DNA from 2 places in the Pseudomonas pergaminensis genome. Region 1 is predicted to be linked to the other one. Evidence: predicted binding sites of a transcription regulator. Region 1 holds the regulator's gene; the other holds the start of a gene.
What was found. Region 1 encodes sigma-54, which starts transcription at its own class of promoters, with help from an activator protein. Its sites were predicted from a motif close to ANTGGCATNNANNTTGCTNT; they were not measured.
Positions count from the first base shown of each region.

Region 2: a site for sigma-54 is predicted at 3,695-3,714, ahead of glnA (type I glutamate--ammonia ligase). Genes of this name have one in related genera too.

Region 1 covers NZ_CP078013.2:1,031,176-1,042,349, forward strand. The annotation lists gene rapZ (RNase adapter RapZ) at 1-365, opposite strand, end outside; gene ptsN (PTS IIA-like nitrogen regulatory protein PtsN) at 368-832, opposite strand; gene hpf (ribosome hibernation-promoting factor, HPF/YfiA family) at 843-1,148, opposite strand; gene KUA23_RS04650 (RNA polymerase factor sigma-54) at 1,224-2,717, opposite strand; gene lptB (LPS export ABC transporter ATP-binding protein) at 2,903-3,628, opposite strand; gene lptA (lipopolysaccharide transport periplasmic protein LptA) at 3,628-4,161, opposite strand; gene lptC (LPS export ABC transporter periplasmic protein LptC) at 4,148-4,720, opposite strand; gene KUA23_RS04670 (KdsC family phosphatase) at 4,729-5,253, opposite strand; gene KUA23_RS04675 (KpsF/GutQ family sugar-phosphate isomerase) at 5,254-6,228, opposite strand; gene KUA23_RS04680 (ATP-binding cassette domain-containing protein) at 6,539-7,348, shown strand; gene mlaE (lipid asymmetry maintenance ABC transporter permease subunit MlaE) at 7,348-8,145, shown strand; gene mlaD (outer membrane lipid asymmetry maintenance protein MlaD) at 8,145-8,612, shown strand; gene KUA23_RS04695 (MlaC/ttg2D family ABC transporter substrate-binding protein) at 8,624-9,271, shown strand; gene KUA23_RS04700 (STAS domain-containing protein) at 9,268-9,573, shown strand; gene KUA23_RS04705 (BolA family protein) at 9,688-9,927, shown strand; gene murA (UDP-N-acetylglucosamine 1-carboxyvinyltransferase) at 9,951-11,174, shown strand, end outside.
Region 2 covers NZ_CP078013.2:373,652-384,825, reverse strand. The annotation lists gene typA (translational GTPase TypA) at 66-1,886, opposite strand; gene thiI (tRNA uracil 4-sulfurtransferase ThiI) at 2,026-3,480, opposite strand; gene glnA (type I glutamate--ammonia ligase) at 3,815-5,221, shown strand; gene KUA23_RS01730 (chorismate mutase) at 5,373-5,909, shown strand; gene glnL (nitrogen regulation protein NR(II)) at 6,282-7,367, shown strand; gene ntrC (nitrogen regulation protein NR(I)) at 7,364-8,800, shown strand; gene KUA23_RS01715 (hypothetical protein) at 9,423-9,863, opposite strand; gene KUA23_RS01710 (tRNA (cytidine(34)-2'-O)-methyltransferase) at 9,862-10,317, shown strand; gene secB (protein-export chaperone SecB) at 10,476-10,955, opposite strand; gene grxC (glutaredoxin 3) at 10,998-11,174, opposite strand, start outside.

The DNA.
Region 1 (11,174 bases):
TCGATGGCTTCTGCCAGGGAACGGTGGGGGCTGCTGAGGGGGTGGCGTCGACGGGTTTCGGAGAAGCGCTTGAGCAAAGTCTCTTCGTCGGCGTCCAGGTAAAGCACATCGCAATGAATATGCTTGGCGCGCACTTCCTCGAGCAATTGCGGAAATCGCTCAAGGTGGCTGGGCAGGTTGCGGGCATCAATCGAAACGGCGACCAGGGGTTGCGCCAGTTCGGTGTGGATCAGCGCACGCTCCGCCAGTTCCGGCAGCAGGCCGGCGGGCAGGTTGTCGATGCAATAGAAACCGCTGTCCTCAAGAACATTGAGGGCGGTACTTTTACCCGAGCCAGAACGGCCGCTGACGATGATCAAACGCATGATTACTGCCCGTTCTGTTCATCCAGGACAACCTGGTACAGCGCCTCATTGCTACTGGCGCTACGCAGTTTGTCGCGTACTTCCTTGCGGTCGAGCATGCTGGCGATCTGCCTGAGCAGTTCCAAGTGTGCATCGGTGGCGGCTTGCGGGACCAGCAGAACGAACAGCAGGTCGACCGGGGCGCCGTCGATAGCGTCGAAATCGATGGGGGCTTCCAGGTGGAGCAGGGCGCTGACGGGTGTTTCGCAGCCTTTGAGGCGGCAATGAGGAATGGCGATGCCGTTACCAAAACCGGTAGAGCCGAGTTTTTCACGGGCAATCAGCGCATCGAACACATCCTGCATCTCCAGATCCGGCACTTCGCGCGCGATCAGGTTGGCAATTTGTTCGAGGGCTTTTTTCTTGCTGCCTCCCGGCACGTTCACGAGGGAACGGCCGGGGGTCAGGATGGTTTCAAGTCGGATCATGGGGGGAGAGTTAACGACCTGTACCTTGCATCAGGTGCAGATTCTTTTCCTTATGCTTTATGAGTTGGCGGTCCAGCTTGTCGTAGAGCGAGTCGATCGCCGCGTACATGTCTTCATGTTCTGCATTGGCGACGAGCTTCGCATTCGGTACGTGCAGGGTGGCCTCGATTTTCTGCTTGAGCTTATCGACCTCCATGATGACCTGCACATTGGTGATCTTGTCAAAATGCCCCGCCAGCTTGTTCAGCTTGCTTTCGGTGTATTCACGCAGGGGTTTGGTGACTTCCAGCTGGTGTCCACTGATGTTGACTTGCATACAGCTTCTCCTTCGTTGCCAGTGCATAAAGCGGCAGGTAGGAATACCTGCCACTGGAACGCTGTGGCCCGCCCGTCACATCAAACGCTTACGCTCGCTGGAAGGCGCGATCCCGAGGGACTCGCGGTACTTGGCGACGGTTCGACGGGCGACCTGAATGCCTTGTGCCTCCAGTAAACCAGCGATCTTACTGTCACTCAATGGCTTTTTCTGATTTTCCGCGGCAACCAGTTTTTTGATGATCGCGCGGATCGCCGTGGACGAGCATTCACCGCCTTCGGAGGTGCTGACGTGGCTGGAGAAAAAGTATTTCAGTTCATAAATACCCCGTGGGGTATGCATGAATTTCTGCGTGGTTACCCGTGAAATCGTCGACTCATGCATGCCAACCGCTTCGGCGATGTCATGCAGTACCAGCGGTTTCATCGCTTCGTCGCCGTATTCCAGAAAGCCGCGCTGGTGCTCGACGATTTGGGTGGCGACTTTCATCAGGGTTTCGTTGCGGCTTTGCAGGCTCTTGATGAACCAGCGGGCTTCCTGCAACTGGTTGCGCATGAAGGTGTTGTCGGCACTGGTATCGGCGCGCCGTACGAAGCCTGCGTATTGAGGGTTGACCCGCAGGCGCGGCACCGACTCCTGGTTCAGTTCCACCAGCCAGCGCTCGTTGTCCTTGCGCACGATGACATCGGGCACCACGTATTCGGCTTCGCTGGATTCGATTTGCGAGCCGGGACGCGGGTTGAGGCTCTGTACCAGCTCGATGACCTGGCGCAGGTCGTCTTCCTTGAGCTTCATGCGACGCATCAATTGGCTGTAGTCGCGGCTGCCCAGCAGGTCGATGTAATCGGTGACCAGACGCTGGGCCTCGGCGAGCCATGGGGTCTTGGCGGGTAGCTGGCGCAATTGCAGCAACAGGCATTCGCTGAGCGTGCGCGCGCCGATACCGGCAGGCTCGAACTGCTGGATGCGGTGCAGGACGGCTTCGATCTCGTCCAGCTCGATATCCAGTTCAGGGTCGAAGGCTTCAAGAATCTCTTCAAGCGTCTCGTCTAGATAACCCTGGTTGTTGATGCAGTCGATCAGCGTCACGGCGATCAGGCGATCGGTGTCCGACATCGGCGCAAGGTTCAGTTGCCACAGCAGGTGGCTCTGCAGGCTCTCGCCGGCGGAGGTGCGGGTGGTGAAGTCCCACTCGTCGTCATCGTTGCTGGGCAGGCTGCTGGCGCTGGTCTGGTAGACGTCTTCCCAGGCGGTATCGACCGGAAGCTCGTTGGGAATGCGCTCGTTCCATTCGCCTTCCTCAAGGTTGTCCACCGTAGGGGCGGTTTCCTGGTAGGAGGGTTCCTGCACGTCAGAATTGGGTTTTTGCTCGATGTTATCGGCCAGTGGGTCTGCGTTATCGAAGTCGTCGCCTTCTTCCTGGCGTTCGAGCATCGGATTGGACTCCAGGGCCTCCTGGATTTCCTGTTGCAGGTCCAGTGTCGACAATTGGAGCAGGCGGATGGCCTGTTGCAGCTGCGGTGTCATCGTCAGCTGCTGGCCCATTCTCAGGACTAGCGATGGTTTCATGGCAGGGGCTTAACACCTTATTCGCCGGCGCAATGCGCCATCCACGACAGGGCGCGTGAGCGCCAAACATAAGCAAATTATATGCCTGATGTCGGGGGCTTTGCCTAGAGCGCGGTAACAATAAAAATCCGGAGGTTTTCATTGACTCCCGCGCACCTTGGCAAACGGCCTTGACACCACGGTGTTTACAGGCGGAACTCGTGACCCAGGTACACTTCCTTGACCAATTCGTTGGCCAGGATAGTGGCGGAATCGCCTTCGGCAATCAGTTGGCCATCGTTGACGATATACGCGGTTTCGCAGATATCGAGCGTTTCACGGACGTTGTGGTCAGTGATCAGCACGCCAATGCCCTTGGCCTTGAGATGATGGATGATCTGCTTGATGTCGCCCACCGAGATCGGGTCGACGCCGGCAAACGGTTCGTCCAGCAGGATGAACTTGGGCGCGGTGGCCAGGGCGCGGGCGATTTCCACGCGGCGACGCTCACCACCGGACAGGCTCATGCCGAGGTTGTCGCGGATATGGTTGATGTGGAATTCCTGCAGCAGGCTTTCCAGCTCCTTGCGGCGGCCGTCACGGTCGAGTTCCTTGCGGGTCTCGAGGATGGCCATGATGTTATCGGCGACCGACAGTTTGCGGAAGATCGACGCTTCCTGCGGGAGATAGCCGATACCGGCGCGTGCGCGGCCGTGCATCGGCTGGTGGCTCACGTCCAGGTCGTCGATCAGGACGCGGCCCTGATCCGCCTGGACCAGGCCGACGATCATGTAGAAGCAGGTGGTCTTGCCGGCGCCGTTGGGGCCGAGCAAGCCGACGATCTGGCCGCTGTCGATCGACAGGCTGACGTCGCGCACGACCTGACGGCTTTTATAGGCCTTGGCCAGATGCTGGGCTTTCAGGGTTGCCATTACTCGGCCTTCTTCTTCGGCTGGATAACCATGTCGATGCGTGGACGAGGCGCGGTGACCTTGTTGCCATTGGCACGACCGGCGTTAGCGATCTGTTTCACGGTGTCATAGGTGATCTTCTCACCTTCCGTCGAGTTGCCATCGGGGCTGAGCACCTTGGCCTGGTCGATCAGGACGATGCGGTTCTGCTGGGCATGGTACTGGATAGTCTTGCCGTAGCCTTTCATCGGGCCGGTATCGGTCGCGGACTGCTTCTGTTCGAAGTAAGCCAGGTTGCCCACCGACGTTACCACGTCGATATCGCCCGATTGGGTGCGCGTCAGTGTCACCGTATTGCCGGTGATCTTCATCGAGCCCTGGGTGATGATCACACCGCCGGTATAGGTGGCGACGCCTTGCTTGTCATCGAGCTGTGCATCGTCAGCCGAGATGTGGATCGGTTGCTGGCTATCGTTCGGCAGAGCCCAGGCGCTCACGCTTCCCAGTGCTGCGCCCAGACCGAGCAAAATAGGGAGAGTTTTAACGAGCCTCATACTGTCCTCTTACGTTCGATAGCAGGTGTATCCTGCTTTCTTTCAAATACGCTTTCATTCCCTTGCCAGTCGATACACCGCCAGCGCCGTCGATTCTAACGTCTTGCTCGGTCTGCGCATATTGCTTCTGCGGGAATACGGTCATGCGACTGCTGGTAATCACGGTCTCACGTTTTTTATCGTCCGTGCGCGCAACGCGCACCGAGTCGATCAGTTCCACCTCGGTACCGTCCGGGTTGACCTCACCACGTTTGCTGGTGACGTGCCATGGGAACTCGGTACCGCGGTAAATGTTCATGTCCGGATTGGTCAGCAGCGTGACTTCGCTGGCCTTTACATGCTCGACCTTGTCCGAAGTCATCTCGTACTGAACCTTGCCGTCTGGCAGGAATTGCACGCTCTTGGCATTGATGGCGTAGTAGTCGATAGCGCCCTCGTCCACCTGCGCAGCAGGCTGGTCGAGAAAGCGCTCCGGGCTGATATTCCAGTAGCCCACCGCGAGAAACAGCGCGGCGATGACCCCGAATAGCAGGAAGTTGCGAATCTTTTTGCTCAGCATAAAACGCTCTATAAGTAGGCGGCGTGGGCCGCTTCAAGGCTACCCTGGGCACGCAGGATCAGCTCGCAGAACTCGCGGGCGGCACCTTCACCGCCACGGGCGGTAGTGATGCCATGGGCATGCTCGCGAACAAATGCCGCCGCATTGGCGACAGCCATGCCCAAGCCCACCCGACGAATCACCGGCAGGTCTGGCAGGTCATCGCCCAAGTAGGCGACCTGCTCATAGCTTAGGTTGAGTTGGCCAAGAAGCTCGTCCAGAACCACCAGTTTATCCTCGCGGCCCTGATACAGGTGAGGAATCCCCAGGTTTTGTGCACGGCGTTCCACAACGGGGGTTTTTCGGCCGCTGATAATCGCTGTTTGCACGCCCGCCGCCATCAGCATCTTGATGCCCTGGCCATCGAGGGTGTTGAACGTCTTGAATTCGCTGCCGTCTTCGAGGAAGTACAGGCGGCCATCGGTCAGCACGCCGTCGACGTCGAAAATCGCCAGCTTGATGTTTTTACCGCGTTGCAACAGGTCGCTGGTCATTTACATCACTCCCGCACGCAACAAATCGTGCATGTTCAGGGCGCCAATCGGATGGTCATTGCCATCGACCACCACCAGCGCGCCTATCTTATGGTCTTCCATGATCTTCAAGGCTTCGGCTGCCAGCATTTCAGGGCGCGCGGTCTTGCCGTGAGGGGTCATCACCGCATCAATGGTGGCGGTGTGGATATCAATGGTGCGGTCCAGGGTGCGGCGCAGGTCGCCGTCGGTGAAGACCCCGGCCAGGCGGCCGTCGGCTTCCAGTATCACGGTCATGCCCAGGCCCTTGCGGGTCATTTCCATCAACGCGTCCTTCAGCAAGGTGCCGCGCTGGACGTGGGGCAACTCATCGCCCGAGTGCATGACGTTTTCCACTTTCAGCAGCAAACGGCGGCCCAGGGCGCCACCCGGGTGGGAAAATGCGAAGTCCTCGGCGGTAAACCCACGGGCTTCCAGCAGCGCCACGGCCAGGGCATCGCCCATGACCAGTGCGGCGGTGGTGGAGGAGGTCGGTGCCAGGTTCAAAGGGCACGCCTCGTGGGCCACGTGAACATTCAGGTTCACTTCGGCGGCCTTGGCCAGCGTCGACTCCGGGTTGCCGGTGATGCTGATCATCTGGATGCCCAGGCGCTTGATCAGCGGCAGCAGGGTCACGATTTCGTTGGTGCTGCCGGAGTTGGACAGCGCCAGGATGATGTCATCCTTGGTGATCATGCCCATGTCGCCGTGGCTGGCTTCGGCGGGGTGCACGAAAAATGCAGTGGTCCCGGTGCTGGCCAGGGTGGCGGCGATCTTGTTGCCGACGTGGCCCGACTTGCCCATGCCGACCACGACAACGCGGCCTTTGCTGGCCAGAATCATCTCGCACGCGCGTACGAAATCTGCGTCGATATGCGCCAGCAAGCCTTCTACGGCTTCAAGCTCGAGGCGGATGGTGCGTTGTGCGGATTGAATAAGGTCGCTGGATTGGCTCATGTCTGAAATCGTATAGCCTGACGAAAAGTCGGCGATTATAACGGTAATGATCAATTCCCTCACGCAAGTTCGTCAGGGTTTGTTTGCGATGCGCTTGAGATTCCATCCTTGGCAACATAGGCGGCAACGTTTTTCCCTGTCCTCAATCTGAACAAGCACCGTTCCGGCCTTGGGCGCCCTGTACCAGCAGTGATATAGTTCGCCGCCAGTTCGGTCCGCTCGGCCCATGTGGCCAAGTATTGCGCGAATGATGCAAACGTTTGTCGCAAACGTGGTGTCTGAGTGAGAGGCTGCATCCCAAGGAGTTTAGATGAGTGCCGATAACGCCTACGCGGTCGAGCTGAAGGGACTGACCTTCAAGCGCGGGACGCGCAGCATCTTCAATAACGTCGATATCCGCATTCCGCGCGGCAAGGTCACGGGCATCATGGGGCCTTCCGGTTGCGGCAAGACCACCCTGCTGCGCCTGATGGGCATGCAATTGCGGCCCAGCGCCGGTGAAGTGTGGGTCAATGGCCAGAACCTGCCGACGCTGTCGCGCAGCGATCTGTTTGACGCACGCAAGCACATGGGCGTGCTGTTCCAGAGCGGTGCGCTGTTCACCGACCTCGATGTTTTCGAGAACGTGGCCTTTCCGCTGCGGGTGCATACCCAGCTGTCTGACGAAATGATTCGTGACATTGTGTTGCTGAAACTGCAGGCCGTAGGCCTTCGCGGTGCCATCGACCTGATGCCCGATGAGCTGTCCGGTGGCATGAAGCGCCGTGTGGCCCTGGCGCGTGCCATCGCCCTCGACCCGCAGATTCTCATGTATGACGAGCCTTTTGTCGGCCAGGACCCCATCGCCATGGGGGTGCTTGTACGGCTTATCCGCTTGCTCAACGATGCTTTGGGCATTACCAGCATCGTGGTCTCCCATGATCTTGCAGAAACCGCGAGCATTGCCGATTACCTTTATGTAGTCGGCGATGGCCAGGTGCTGGGGCAGGGCACACCGCAAGAGCTGATGAACGCCGATAACCCGCGCATTCGCCAGTTCATGACCGGCGATCCCGATGGCCCGGTGCCTTTTCACTTTCCGGCAGCGGACTACCGCTCAGATCTTCTGGGGAAGCGCTGATGCGCAAGACATCTCTCATCGAGAAGGTTCGCCTTTTCGGTCGCTCGGGCATCGACATCGTCGAGGTTCTGGGCCGTTCGACGATTTTCCTCTTCCACGCCCTGCTCGGTCGCGGCGGCATTGGCGGCGGCTTTGGCCTGCTGGTCAAGCAGCTGCATTCGGTAGGTGTCATGTCCCTGGTGATCATCGTGGTCTCCGGCGTGTTCATCGGCATGGTGCTGGCGTTGCAGGGCTTCAATATCCTCTCCAGCTACGGTTCGGAGCAGGCGGTAGGGCAGATGGTCGCCTTGACGCTGTTGCGTGAACTGGGGCCGGTGGTCACCGCCTTGCTGTTCGCCGGGCGCGCGGGTTCCGCGTTGACCGCCGAAATCGGCAACATGAAATCCACCGAGCAGTTGTCCAGCCTGGAAATGATCGGCGTGGACCCGCTCAAGTACATTGTTGCCCCGCGCCTGTGGGCCGGCTTCATTTCCCTGCCATTGCTGGCGATGATCTTCAGCGTGGTCGGTATCTGGGGCGGTTCGTGGGTGGCAGTGGACTGGCTGGGCGTCTACGACGGCTCCTACTGGGCCAACATGCAAAACAGCGTGACGTTCACGGGCGACGTGCTCAACGGCGTCATAAAGAGCATCGTCTTCGCCTTTGTTGTCACCTGGATCGCCGTATTCCAAGGCTACGACTGTGAGCCCACCTCAGAAGGGATCAGTCGCGCCACCACCAAGACCGTTGTGTACGCCTCGCTGGCGGTACTGGGCCTTGACTTCATTTTGACCGCCTTGATGTTTGGAGATTTCTGATGCAAAACCGCACTGTGGAAATCGGTGTCGGCCTTTTCTTGCTGGCTGGCATCCTGGCTTTACTGTTGTTGGCCCTGCGAGTCAGCGGTCTTTCGGCCAGCCCCACCGCCGATACTTACAAACTTTACGCGTACTTCGACAATATCGCCGGTTTGACTGTCAGAGCTAAAGTGACCATGGCCGGTGTAACCATCGGCAAGGTCACGGCAATCGATCTGGACCGCGACAGCTTCACCGGCCGGGTGACGATGCAACTGGACAAGAAGGTAGATAATCTGCCGACCGACTCCACTGCATCTATCCTCACTGCGGGTCTGCTGGGCGAGAAGTACATCGGTGTCAGCGTGGGCGGGGAAACAGCCCTGCTCAAGGATGGCTCGACAATCCACGACACACAGTCGTCGTTGGTACTTGAAGACCTGATCGGTAAATTCCTGCTCAATACGGTCAATAAAGACGCCAAATGAGGAATTCGTACATGATCTCTACCTTGCGACGTGGCCTTCTGGTACTGCTTGCAGCGCTGCCGTTGATGGCCAACGCAGCAGGTTCTGCGCACGATCTGGTGCAGGACACTACTAACAAGATGTTGGCTGACCTGTCGGCCAACAAGGAAAAGTACAAGCAGGACCCGAGTCAGTTCTATAACGCGCTCAACACCATTGTTGGCCCGGTGGTCGACGCTGAAGGCATTTCCCGCAGCATCATGACGGTCAAGTATTCGCGCAAGGCTACCCCGGCGCAGATGCAGACCTTCCAGGAAAACTTCAAGAAAGGCCTGTTCCAGTTCTACGGTAACGCGCTGCTCGAGTACAACAACCAGGGCATTACCGTTGCTCCCGCCGGCGATGAGTCGGGTGATCGCACCAGCGTCAATATGAGCGTCAAAGGCAACAACGGTGCTGTCTACCCTGTGCAATACACGCTGGAGAAGGTTAACGGCGAGTGGAAGCTGCGTAACGTGATCATCAACGGCATCAACATTGGCAAGCTGTTCCGTGACCAGTTCGCCGACGCCATGCAGCGCAATGGCAACGATCTGGACAAAACCATCAATGGTTGGGCCGGTGAAGTCGCCAAGGCCAAGGAAGAAACCGATAAAGCTGCCGGGAAGCCTGCGCAATGACCGAGTCGGCTGTTCGTCTAGGCGATGCCGGCGAGCTGTTCATCAGTGGCGTGCTGGACTACCGCTCCGGGCCTGACCTGCGCAAGCAGGGCCAGGCCTTGATCAAGACCAGCACTGCCCCTGCGCTGGTGCTGGATTGTTCGGCTGTGACCAAGTCCAGCAGCGTCGGCTTATCGTTGTTGCTGTGCTTCATGCGTGATGCCGAAGCGGCCAAAAAGCCCGTCAGCATCCGTGCTATGCCCGAAGACATGCGTGAAATTGCCGAAGTTTCCGGTCTGACCGAGTTGCTGGCGCATCCTTAATACACATTATTAAAGAGGCCCCCCGTCAGAGTCCTGCTATGCGGGGTTCGCAGGCGCGGGGCTTTTTTGTATGATGTGCGACCCGCGCGCACTGGGCGCCGATAGAGGTTGAGCATGCAGGCCCTAGAAGTTAAGCGCTTTCTTGAAGGAAAGCTGCCGGAAACGACCGTAGAAGTTGAAGGCGAAGGCTGCAACTTCCAGCTGAACGTGATTAGCGATGAACTGGCGGCACTCAGCCCGGTCAAGCGTCAGCAGCAGATCTATGCCCATTTGAACCCGTGGATCACCGATGGCAGCATCCATGCGGTCACTATGAAATTTTTCAGCCGCGCGGCCTGGGCCGAGCGCACCTGAGCCCCCAAGGCGTCGAGATTCTTATGGATAAATTGATTATTACCGGCGGTGCCCGCCTTGATGGCGAGATTCGCATCTCCGGTGCAAAAAACTCCGCCTTGCCGATCCTGGCAGCGACCCTGCTGTGCGATGGCCCGGTTACCGTGGCCAACCTGCCGCACCTGCACGACATCACCACCATGATCGAGCTGTTCGGTCGCATGGGTATCGAGCCGGTGATCGACGAGAAACTGGCCGTCGAAATCGACCCGCGCACCATCAAGACCCTGATCGCCCCGTACGAGCTGGTGAAAACCATGCGCGCGTCGATCCTGGTGCTGGGCCCGATGGTCGCCCGTTTCGGCGAAGCCGAAGTCGCATTGCCTGGCGGGTGCGCCATCGGCTCGCGTCCGGTTGACCTGCATATCCGCGGCCTTGAAGCCATGGGTGCGACCATCGACGTCGAAGGCGGCTACATCAAGGCCAAGGCGCCGGAAGGCGGCCTGCGTGGCGCCAACTTCTTCTTTGATACCGTCAGCGTGACCGGTACCGAGAACATCATGATGGCCGCTGCCCTGGCCAACGGCCGCAGCGTCCTGCAAAACGCCGCGCGCGAGCCGGAAGTGGTCGACTTGGCCAACTTCCTGATCGCCATGGGTGCCAACATCACCGGCGCCGGCACCGACACCATCACCATCGACGGTGTGAAACGCCTGCACCCGGCCACCTACAAAGTGATGCCGGACCGCATCGAGACCGGTACCTACCTGGTTGCTGCTGCCGTCACCGGTGGTCGCGTCAAGGTCAAGGACACCGATCCGACCATCCTGGAAGCGGTCCTGGAAAAGCTGCGCGAAGCCGGTGCCGAAATCACTACCGGCGAAGACTGGATCGAGCTGAACATGCACGGCAAGCGTCCTAAAGCCGTCAACGTGCGTACCGCTCCCTACCCAGCGTTCCCGACCGACATGCAAGCGCAGTTCATCTCCCTGAACGCGATTGCCGAAGGCACCGGTGCCGTGATCGAGACCATCTTCGAAAACCGCTTCATGCACGTGTACGAACTGCACCGCATGGGCGCGAAGATCCAGGTCGAAGGCAACACCGCCATCGTGACCGGCACCGAGAAACTCAAGGGCGCGCCAGTGATGGCCACCGACCTGCGTGCCTCGGCCAGCCTGGTGATCTCGGCGCTGATCGCCGAAGGCGACACCCTCATCGACCGCATCTACCATATAGACCGTGGTTACGAGTGCATCGAAGAAAAA
Region 2 (11,174 bases), 660 kb from region 1:
TCCAGGCATAAAAAAACGCCCCCGGCCTTTCGACCGGGGGCGTTTTTCATTCAGCCTGAGTTAACTCAGTTCTTGGCTTTCTTGGCAGCGCGGGTACGCTCGCCTTCGTCCAGGATCTTCTTACGCAGGCGGATCGACTTAGGCGTGACTTCGCACAGCTCGTCGTCCTGGATGAATTCCAGGGCCTGTTCCAGGGTGAAGCGAACAGGTGGAACCAGAGCGATGGTTTCGTCTTTGCCCGAAGCACGCATGTTGTCGAGCTTCTTGCCTTTGGTTGGGTTGACGCCCATGTCGTTGTCACGGCTGTTCAGACCAACGATCTGACCGTTGTAGATCTCTTGACCGTGTTCAACGAACAGCTTGCCACGTGCCTGGAGGGTTTCCAGGGAGTAGGTCAGCGCCTTGCCGGTTTCTACCGATACCAGAACACCGTTCTGACGGCCGGACATGTCGCCGGACTTCATGGTGTCGTAGCGATCGAAGATCGAGGTCAGGATGCCAGCACCGTTGGTCAGGGTCAGGAACTGGTTACGGAAACCGATCAGACCACGCGCAGGGATGTTGTATTCCAGACGCACACGGCCTTTGCCATCCGGCACCATGTTGGTCAGGTCGCCTTTACGCAGACCCATCTCTTCCATCACCTTGCCCTGGGATTCTTCAGGGGTGTCGATGGTGACGTTTTCGAACGGTTCCTGCTTCACGCCGTCAACCTGACGGATGATTACTTCTGGACGACCAACGCCCATTTCGAAGCCTTCGCGACGCATGGTTTCGATCAGTACCGAGAGGTGCAGCTCACCACGGCCGGAAACCTTGAACTTGTCAGCCGAGTCGCCTTCTTCAACGCGCAGAGCAACGTTGTACAGCAGCTCTTTGTCCAGACGTTCCTTGATGTTACGGGAGGTCACGAACTTGCCTTCTTTACCGCAGAAAGGCGAGTCGTTTACCTGGAAGGTCATGGAAACGGTTGGCTCGTCAACGGTCAGAGGCTTCATCGCTTCTACCGCGTCCGGGTGGCACAGGGTGTCGGAGATGAACAGCGAGTCCATACCGCTGATGCACACGATGTCGCCAGCTGCAGCTTCTTCAACGTCGATACGGTGCAGACCGTGGTGACCCATCAGCTTCAGGATACGACCGTTACGCTTCTTGCCGTCGGCGCCGATAGCGACAACCGGGGTGTTTGGCTTGACGCGACCACGAGCGATACGGCCAACGCCGATAACACCCAGGAAGCTGTTGTAGTCCAGTGCGGAGATCTGCATCTGGAACGGACCTTCACGGTCAACAGCCGGCGCAGGTACGTTGTCGACGATCGACTGGTACAGCGGGGTCATGTCTTCAGCCATGTCGGTGTGGTCCAGACCGGCAATGCCGTTCAGGGCCGAGGCGTAGACGACTTTGAAGTCCAGCTGTTCTTCGGTGGCACCCAGGTTGTCGAACAGGTCGAAGATCTGGTCCAGAACCCAGTCCGGACGCGCGCCTGGACGGTCAACCTTGTTGATGCACACGATCGGACGCAGGCCGGCTTCGAAAGCCTTCTTGGTCACGAAACGGGTTTGCGGCATAGGGCCGTCTTGAGCGTCAACCAGCAGCAGAACGGAGTCAACCATCGACATTACGCGTTCTACTTCGCCGCCGAAGTCGGCGTGGCCCGGGGTATCCACGATGTTGATGTGGTAGCCGTTCCAGTTGATAGCGGTGTTTTTAGCCAGGATGGTAATACCGCGCTCTTTTTCCTGGTCGTTGGAGTCCATCACGCGCTCGTCGTTGAGCTCGTTGCGCTCCAGGGTGCCGGATTGACGCAGGAGTTTGTCTACCAGGGTGGTTTTACCATGGTCAACGTGAGCAATGATGGCGATGTTACGTAGATTTTCGATCACTTGTGTATCTCGATCAGAGGATTCGGTGTGCTGACAGGTCGTGGCAGCGATTAACAGTAGAGTCAGGCCTTGCCGTTACAGCTTGACGGCAGAGTCGGGGGGCCGGTGACGCAGGCCACAGGCAAACAGCCCCGGGCTCTTAGCTCGGTCGATAAACGCGCACATTGGCATGCCCCTCACTGAGCAAATGGTGGGCATGCAGGCGACTCATCACGCCTTTGTCGCAATACAGCAGGTACTGACGGCTGTTATCCAGTTCCTTGAAACGCGCGTTCAGTGCATAGAACGGCAGCGTTTGTACGTCGATGCCGGCGATGTCCAGCGGCTCATCCTCAGCGGCATCCGGGTGACGGATGTCGATGACGATCTGGCCGGCCAGGGCTTCGCTGACTTCTTCGATCTTGATGTCCTGGCCCAGTTCGTCGATAACACGATCGATCGGGACCAGCTTGGCGTTCTCGAGCGCACGCTCCAGAATCGCCATGTCGAATTCTTTCTCTTCATGCTCCACGCGGTGACGCTTGGCGTGGGTCTTGGGGTTAACCGAGATGACCCCGCAGTACTCAGGCATGTGCTTGGCAAAATCGGCAGTGCCGATCTGTTCTGCCAGGTCGATGATGTCCTGCTTGTGGCTGGCGATCAGCGGGCGCAGCACCAGCTTCTCGGTGACGCAATCGATGATCGACAGGTTCGGCAGCGTCTGGCTGGACACCTGGGAGATCGCTTCGCCGGTCACCAGCGCATCAATCTGCAATTTATCGGCAATCCGCGAGGCAGCGCGCAACATCATACGCTTCAATACCACGCCCATATGACCGTTATCGACTTTGCCGAGGATTTCGCCCAGCACTTCTTCGAATGGCACGCTTACAAATAGCACGCGCTGGGAGCTGCCGTACTTCTTCCAGATAAAGTGCGCGACTTCCATCACGCCCAATTCGTGGGCACGCCCGCCCAGGTTAAAGAAGCAGAAGTGGCTCATCAGGCCGCGGCGCATGATCTGGTAGGCCGCCACCGTGGAATCGAAACCGCCGGACATCAGTACCAGGGTCTGTTCCAGGGCGCCCAACGGGTAGCCGCCGATGCTGTTGTGCTGGCTGTGGATCACAAACAACCGTTGGTCGCGAATTTCCATGCGCACTTCAATTTGCGGCGCTTTCAGGGAAATTCCGGCTGCGCCGCACTCGCGACGCAGCTTGCTGCCGACGTATTTCTCAACGTCCATGGAGCTGAAAGTGTGCTTGCCGGCACGCTTGCAGCGCACCGAAAAGATCTTGCCTTCAAGCTCACTGCCGTAGTGCTGTTTGCACTTCTCGGTGATGTCGTCGAAGTCGCCCAGCGGGTACTCATCCACCTGCAGGAAATGCGCGATGCCCGGCATGCAGCTCAGGCGCTCGGTCATGTCCTTCAAGGCTTTGGGCTCGGTGATACGGGTTTCCAGCTCGAGATTGTCCCACACGCCGTTCACCACCACAGCCGGGTCCAGATCGCGGAGCACGGCACGGATGTTCTTGGCCAACTGACGGATGAAACGCGTCCGTACCGGTCGGCTTTTGATGGTGATCTCGGGGAAGACTTTAACGATTAATTTCATGGAAACAGCGCGCGCCGGGCCTGCTGAAAAAGGGGGGCGCGGATTATAGCGGAAATCGCTCAAGGTTTAACCAGTTAATATGCACAGCACGCGACACGCACTAAATAGGTGCATTTGTGCCTCTTTACGCTACATTGAGGTGCGCTATTTTTGGGCTTTTGTCGTAATGCACCTTTATAGGGGCGTTTTTGGAGCAGAAAACCCATGTTGGCGCACTGGCATGCAATTTGCTCTCTTGTGAGGCAGGTTGCCATGGCGGAGTATCCGCGCCGGCATCACCCACATTCTAAGGGCTAACTCCACTACCCCAGCCCGAAGCCACCCGGAGGACACTATGTCGAAGTCGGTTCAACTCATCAAAGATCATGACGTTAAATGGATTGATCTGCGCTTCACGGACACCAAAGGCACTCAGCACCACGTGACCATGCCGGCTCGCGACGCGCTGGATGAAGCTTTCTTCGAAGAAGGCAAAATGTTCGACGGTTCCTCCATCGCTGGCTGGAAAGGCATCGAAGCCTCCGACATGATCCTGATGCCGGACGACAGCACTGCCGTACTCGACCCGTTCACCGAAGAGCCGACGCTGATCCTGGTGTGCGACGTGATCGAGCCTTCGACCATGCAAGGCTACGACCGCGACCCACGTGCGATCGCCAAGCGTGCCGAGGAATACCTGAAGTCCACCGGTATCGGTGACACCGTATTCGTAGGCCCAGAGCCAGAATTCTTCATCTTCGACCAAGTCAAGTTCAAGTCCGACATCTCCGGCTCCATGTTCAAGATCTACTCCGAACAAGGCTCCTGGATGTCCGACCAAGACGTGGAAGGCGGCAACCATGGCCACCGTCCAGGTATCAAAGGTGGCTACTTCCCAGTTCCGCCGTTCGACCACGACCACGAAATCCGTACCTCCATGTGCAACGCCATGGAAGACATGGGCCTGGTCATCGAAGTGCACCACCACGAAGTGGCCACTGCCGGTCAGAACGAAATCGGTGTGAAGTTCAACACCTTGGTTGCCAAGGCTGACGAAGTACAGACCCTGAAGTACTGCGTACACAACACTGCAGTCGCTTACGGCCGTACCGCTACCTTCATGCCTAAACCACTGTATGGCGATAACGGTTCGGGTATGCACGTTCACCTGTCCATCGCCAAAGATGGCAAGAACACCTTCGCTGGCGAAGGTTATGCCGGCCTGTCCGACACTGCCCTGTACTTCATCGGCGGTATCATCAAGCACGGTAAGGCCCTGAACGGCTTCACCAACCCGTCGACCAACTCCTACAAGCGTCTGGTCCCAGGTTTCGAAGCACCGGTAATGCTGGCCTACTCGGCGCGCAACCGTTCCGCTTCGATCCGTATTCCTTACGTGTCCAGCCCTCGCGCTCGCCGTATCGAAGCCCGCTTCCCGGATCCAGCAGCCAACCCGTACCTGGCCTTCGCTGCCCTGGTAATGGCCGGCCTGGACGGTATCCAGAACAAGATCCACCCTGGCGACGCCGCCGACAAAAACTTGTACGACCTGCCGCCTGAAGAGGCCAAAGAGATCCCACAAGTGTGCGGCAGCCTGAAAGAAGCCCTGGAAGAGCTGGACAAGGGCCGTGCGTTCTTGACCAAAGGCGGCGTGTTCAGCGACGACTTCATCGACGCTTACATCAGCCTGAAAAGCGAAGAAGAAATCAAGGTTCGCACCTTCGTACACCCACTGGAATACGAGCTGTACTACAGCTGCTGATCCAGTAGCGCCGCTTCTTAGAGCGGCGTGACAAAAAAGACCTCCCCCGGGAGGTCTTTTTTTTGGCCCGCGATTGCGCCGCGCCAGGCACCTATTGTATTGACTGATACGCCGCCATCGCGGGCAAGCCCACCCCCACAGGAGATCATCCTTGAAACATCGACTAGTGTTCGCTCTGCTGTTTGTCAGTGCCACTGCGAGTGCTGCGCCGCCCACGCTCGAGCCGCTGCTCAACAGCATCGCCGAACGCCTGGAAATTGCCGATCAGGTAGCCCTGAGCAAATGGGACAGCAAAAAGCCGGTAGAAGATAAAAAGCGTGAACAAGAGGTGATCGCCAGCGTCAGCGCCCAGGCGCCGACCTACAAGCTGGACTCGGCCGCCGCCGAGCAGTTTTTTTCGGCGCAGATCGAGGCCAACAAACTGGTGCAGTACACCCACCTTTCCGACTGGCAGTTCCAGGGCAAGGCGCCTGACGACCCCCGCCCGGATTTGGTCAAGCAGATTCGCCCGCAGCTGGATGAACTGCAAAAACGCCTGCTGCAGCAACTGGCTGACTTTACCCCGCAGCGCACGGACCCGCAGTGCCCCAAATGGCTCGCCACCGCCGTGCATGAGCCACTGAATGATCCGCTGCGCCAACTGGCAATGATCCGCGCCACCGCCGAGCTGTGCATCTACAAAGGTTAAGCGTTGCAAACCCAATCAAAACTGTGGGAGCGGGCTTGCTCGCGAAGGCGGTGTGTCAGTCTCGATGCATTGACTGAAACACCGCCTACGCGAGCAAGCCCCCACATTTGGATTGGGCGTATTCGGTTATACCTTCCTGAACAACCTTCACAAAACCGCACTATATTGGTGCGATAGGCTGCACCCTTCCCACCTGTCCAGCCCATTTTGGTTCGAAACTTCCCGAGCAAGCTGGCAGAACGCCACAGTTTCGCGCCTAAAACCCCCATTTCAGGGCTTGCACGCTTCTTTTCGGAGCCTTGGTTTGGTTTTTGCATTTTCCTTGTATCAGCGTGTGCCTCAAGCCCGCGCCTTGCTCCAAAAGAGGTCCTGATGACCATCAGCGATGCACTGCACCGTTTGCTACTCGACAACCTGACCACCGCAACCATCCTGCTCAATGACGACTTGCGTCTTGAGTACATGAACCCGGCGGCGGAAATGCTCCTGGCTATCAGCGGCCAGCGCAGCCATGGGCAGTTCATCAGCGAATTGTTTACTGAGTCGGCCGAGGCGTTGAGCTCGTTGCGCCAGGCCGTGGAGCAGGCACACCCGTTCACCAAACGCGAGGCGATGCTCACGGCCCTCACCGGCCAGACCCTGACCGTCGACTATGCCGTAACCCCGATCCTCAGCAACGGCACCACCTTGCTGCTGCTGGAAGTGCACCCCCGTGACCGCCTGCTGCGCATCACCAAGGAGGAAGCGCAGCTGTCCAAGCAGGAAACCAGCAAGATGCTGGTGCGTGGCCTGGCCCATGAGATCAAGAACCCGCTGGGCGGTATTCGCGGCGCAGCGCAGCTGCTGGCCCGCGAGCTGCCAGAGGAACACCTCAAGGACTACACCAACGTCATCATCGAAGAAGCCGACCGCCTGCGGAACCTTGTGGACCGCATGCTCGGCTCCAACAAGCTGCCGTCCCTGGCAATGACCAACGTGCATGAGGTGCTGGAGCGTGTCTGCCAGTTGGTAGAGGCCGAAAGCCAGGGCTGCATCACCTTGGTGCGCGACTACGACCCGAGCATTCCCGATGTATTGATCGACCGCGAACAGATGATCCAGGCGGTGCTCAATATTGTGCGTAATGCGATGCAGGCCATCAGCAGCCAGAACGAACTGCGCCTGGGCCGCATCAGCCTGCGCACCCGCGCCCTGCGTCAGTTCACCATCGGCCATGTGCGCCATCGCCTGGTGACCAAGGTCGAAATCATCGACAACGGCCCCGGCATTCCTGCGGAACTCCAGGAAACCATCTTCTTTCCCATGGTCAGCGGCCGCCCGGACGGTACCGGGCTGGGCCTGGCCATTACCCAGAACATCATCAGCCAGCATCAGGGCCTGATCGAATGTGAGAGCCATCCTGGCCACACCACCTTCTCGATCTTTCTGCCTCTGGAACAAGGAGCCCCATCGACATGAGCCGTAGTGAAACTGTCTGGATCGTCGATGACGACCGTTCTATCCGCTGGGTCCTCGAGAAAGCCTTGCAACAGGAAGGCATGACCACCCAGAGCTTCGACAGCGCCGACGGGGTGATGAGCCGCCTGGCTCGCCAGCAGCCCGACGTGATCATCTCCGACATCCGCATGCCCGGCGCCAGCGGCCTGGACTTGCTGGCGCGGATCCGCGAGCAGCACCCGCGCCTGCCAGTGATCATCATGACCGCGCACTCGGATCTGGACAGCGCTGTCGCCTCCTATCAGGGCGGCGCTTTTGAATACCTGCCCAAGCCATTCGATGTGGACGAGGCGGTGGCGTTGGTCAAGCGCGCGAACCAGCACGCCCAGGAACAACAGAACCAGGAAGCCCCACCGGCCCTCACCCGCACCCCGGAAATCATCGGTGAAGCGCCGGCGATGCAGGAAGTGTTTCGCGCCATCGGGCGCTTGAGCCACTCCAACATCACCGTGCTGATCAACGGCGAATCCGGTACCGGTAAAGAGCTGGTGGCCCACGCCCTGCACCGTCACAGCCCACGGGCAGCCTCGCCGTTCATCGCCTTGAACATGGCGGCGATCCCCAAGGATTTGATGGAGTCCGAGCTGTTCGGCCATGAAAAAGGCGCGTTCACCGGCGCAGCCAACCTGCGTCGCGGCCGCTTTGAACAGGCTGACGGCGGTACGTTGTTCCTTGATGAAATCGGCGACATGCCCGCCGATACCCAGACCCGGCTGCTGCGGGTGCTGGCGGACGGTGAGTTCTATCGCGTTGGCGGGCACACGCCGGTCAAGGTCGACGTGCGCATCATTGCGGCGACCCACCAGAACCTCGAAACCCTGGTGCATGCGGGCAAATTCCGTGAGGACTTGTTCCACCGCCTCAACGTGATCCGCATCCACATTCCGCGCATGTCGGACCGTCGCGAAGATATTCCCACTCTCGCCCGCCACTTCCTCAGCCGAGCCGCCCAAGAGCTGGCTGTCGAGCCGAAGTTGCTGAAAAGCGAGACCGAGGAATACCTGAAGAACCTGCCGTGGCCGGGCAACGTGCGCCAGCTGGAGAACACCTGTCGCTGGATCACCGTAATGGCGTCTGGGCGCGAAGTGCATATCAGCGACCTGCCGCCGGAGCTGTTGAGCCTGCCGCAGGACTCCGCCCCCGTGACCAACTGGGAGCAGGCGTTGCGCCAGTGGGCCGACCAGGCCCTGGCACGCGGCCAGTCGAGCCTCTTGGACAGCGCCGTGCCGGCGTTCGAGCGGATCATGATCGAGACCGCCTTGAAGCACACCGCTGGCCGCCGCCGCGATGCCGCCGTGTTGCTGGGTTGGGGCCGCAACACCTTGACGCGCAAGATCAAGGAGCTGGGGATGAAGGTCGACGGCGGGGATGATGATGAGGGTGATGAAGGCTGACCCACCTTCTCTGATCCACTAAAGATCCCCTGTGGGAGCGGGCTTGCCCGCGATAGCACCGTGTCAGTCACCCGATGTATGGCTGACACACCGCCATCGCAGGCAAGCCAGCTCCCACAGTTGTTTTGTGTTGGACCCAAGACTGTGCACCGCTTCAATGCACCATGAACCGGCATCGGGCACGAATCCAAAGCCCGAAACTACAGCCTCGTTGAAAAGAACCTAAAAGCCAAAAACACCAAAGCCCCGTATTCCGGGGCTTTGCGCTTTCTGCAGATTTTTTTGGCACAACTTGGCGACTCTGGCACGCGCCCTGCAATAACCCTTGTACTACCCAGTTTCGGGGACCTTGGTACAGGCAGGCCGAGAATCCCCTCTTTACATCCGGGGTGCTTGATGCGAACCGCGTCGCGCTCCACACCGCTTTGGGGAACCTCGGTACAGGCAGGCCGGGGATTCCCTCTTTAACACCGAAGCCTTCACGGCTTCACCCCGTTTTGGGAGCCCTGGTACAGGCAGGCCGGGAACTCCCTTCTTTACACCCGGGGCTTATGTGGCACAGCGCCCATAGCCCCAGCCCGTTTTGGGGACCTTGGTACAGGCAGGCCGGGGATTCCCTCTTTTATTCCTCCTGGAGATGGATCTCCAATCGCCAGCGGCCATCGGCCTTCTCACCCTTCCACTCCCCACGCAACGGCCGGGCCGCCACCAGGTTCAGCAGCAGGCCGCCATCGGTCTTGCGCACGCGCCAGTTCACGTCTTTTTCATTGACCTTGAGTTGCCCACCGGCGGCCTTGCCCTGTGCGTCGAACAGCAGCGCCACGGTGCCGTCGATATGCTCGCCGTGCAGCTTGGGCTCACTGTTGAACCACACCACCACGCCATCCCTTGCGGTCTCGACCTGTTGCAGTTCGACCGGGTCCGGGGTGGTCAGCCGGCCGATCATCAGGCCCACCATCATGCCGACAATCGCCAAAGAGCCCATGACCCGAGGCATAAGCTTCGGCCTTGGGTCCTCTTCGGGGGTAGAATGCAGCGCATCTTTGCCTTCGGAGCCGTGCATGTTTCACGTCATCCTTTTTCAACCAGAAATTCCGCCGAATACCGGCAACGTTATCAGGCTGTGCGCCAACAGTGGCTGCCACCTGCATTTGATCGAGCCGCTGGGCTTTGACATGGACGACAAGCGCCTGCGCCGCGCCGGGCTGGACTACCACGAGTACGCCACGCTCAAGCGCCATGCCGACCTCGCCAGCTGCCTGGAAAGCCTGGGCCACCCACGGCTGTTCGCGTTCACCACCAAGGGTTCGCGGCCATTCCATGATGCCAGTTTTGCCGAAGGCGACGCCTTCCTGTTCGGCCCGGAAAGCCGGGGGCTGCCGGCCGAGGTGCTCGACGCCCTGCCCGACGGCCATCGCCTGCGCCTGCCGATGCGCGAGGGTTGCCGCAGCTTGAACCTGTCCAACACCGTGGCGGTTACAGTCTACGAAGGCTGGCGCCAACTCGGCTTCAAATAACACCGCAAAACAAATGTGGAAGGGGGCCTGTGTGGGAGCCGGGCTTGCCCGCGATGCAGGCACCTCGGTGTGTCAGTCACACCACGGTGATGCTATCGCTGGCAAGCCAGCTCCCACACAGGCCCCCTCCCACATTGAGTACTGCGTCGGGTTCGAAATTACTGAACCGTCGAAGAACCTTCTTGTTGCATGCGCTGCAGCTCTTGAGCGTACAGGGCATCGAAGTTCACCGGAGCCAGCATCAGCGCAGGGAACGAGCCACGGGTGACCAGGCTGTCCAGGGTCTCACGGGCATACGGGAACAGGATGTTCGGGCAGAACGCGCCCAGGGTGTGGCTCATGGACGCTTCGTCCAGGCCCTGGATCAGGAAGATACCGGCCTGTTGCACTTCAGCGATGAAGGCCACTTCTTCGCCATTCTTGACGGTCACGGACAGGGTCAGCACGACTTCGTGGAAGTCGCCTTCCAGTGCCTTTTGGCGGGTGTTCAGGTCCAGCGCAACGCTTGGGGTCCATTCCTGGCGGAAGATGGCCGGGCTTTTCGGCGCTTCGAACGACAGGTCACGCACGTAGATCCGCTGCAGCGAGAACTGTGGAGCTTGGGCTTCTGCTGCTTCGGTGTTCTGTTGGTCAGTCATCGCAGATCCTTCTTGATCTTGGGGTCTTTTAGGGTTTAGGAGTCAGACGAGCAGCAACGCATCGAGTTTACCGGCGCGCTCCAGAGCGAACAGGTCGTCGCAGCCACCGATGTGCTTGGCGCCGATCCAGATCTGCGGCACGGACGTGCGCCCCGCCTTCTGGGCCATTTCGGCGCGCACCTGGGGTTTGCCGTCGACCTTGATCTCTTCGAAGGCAAC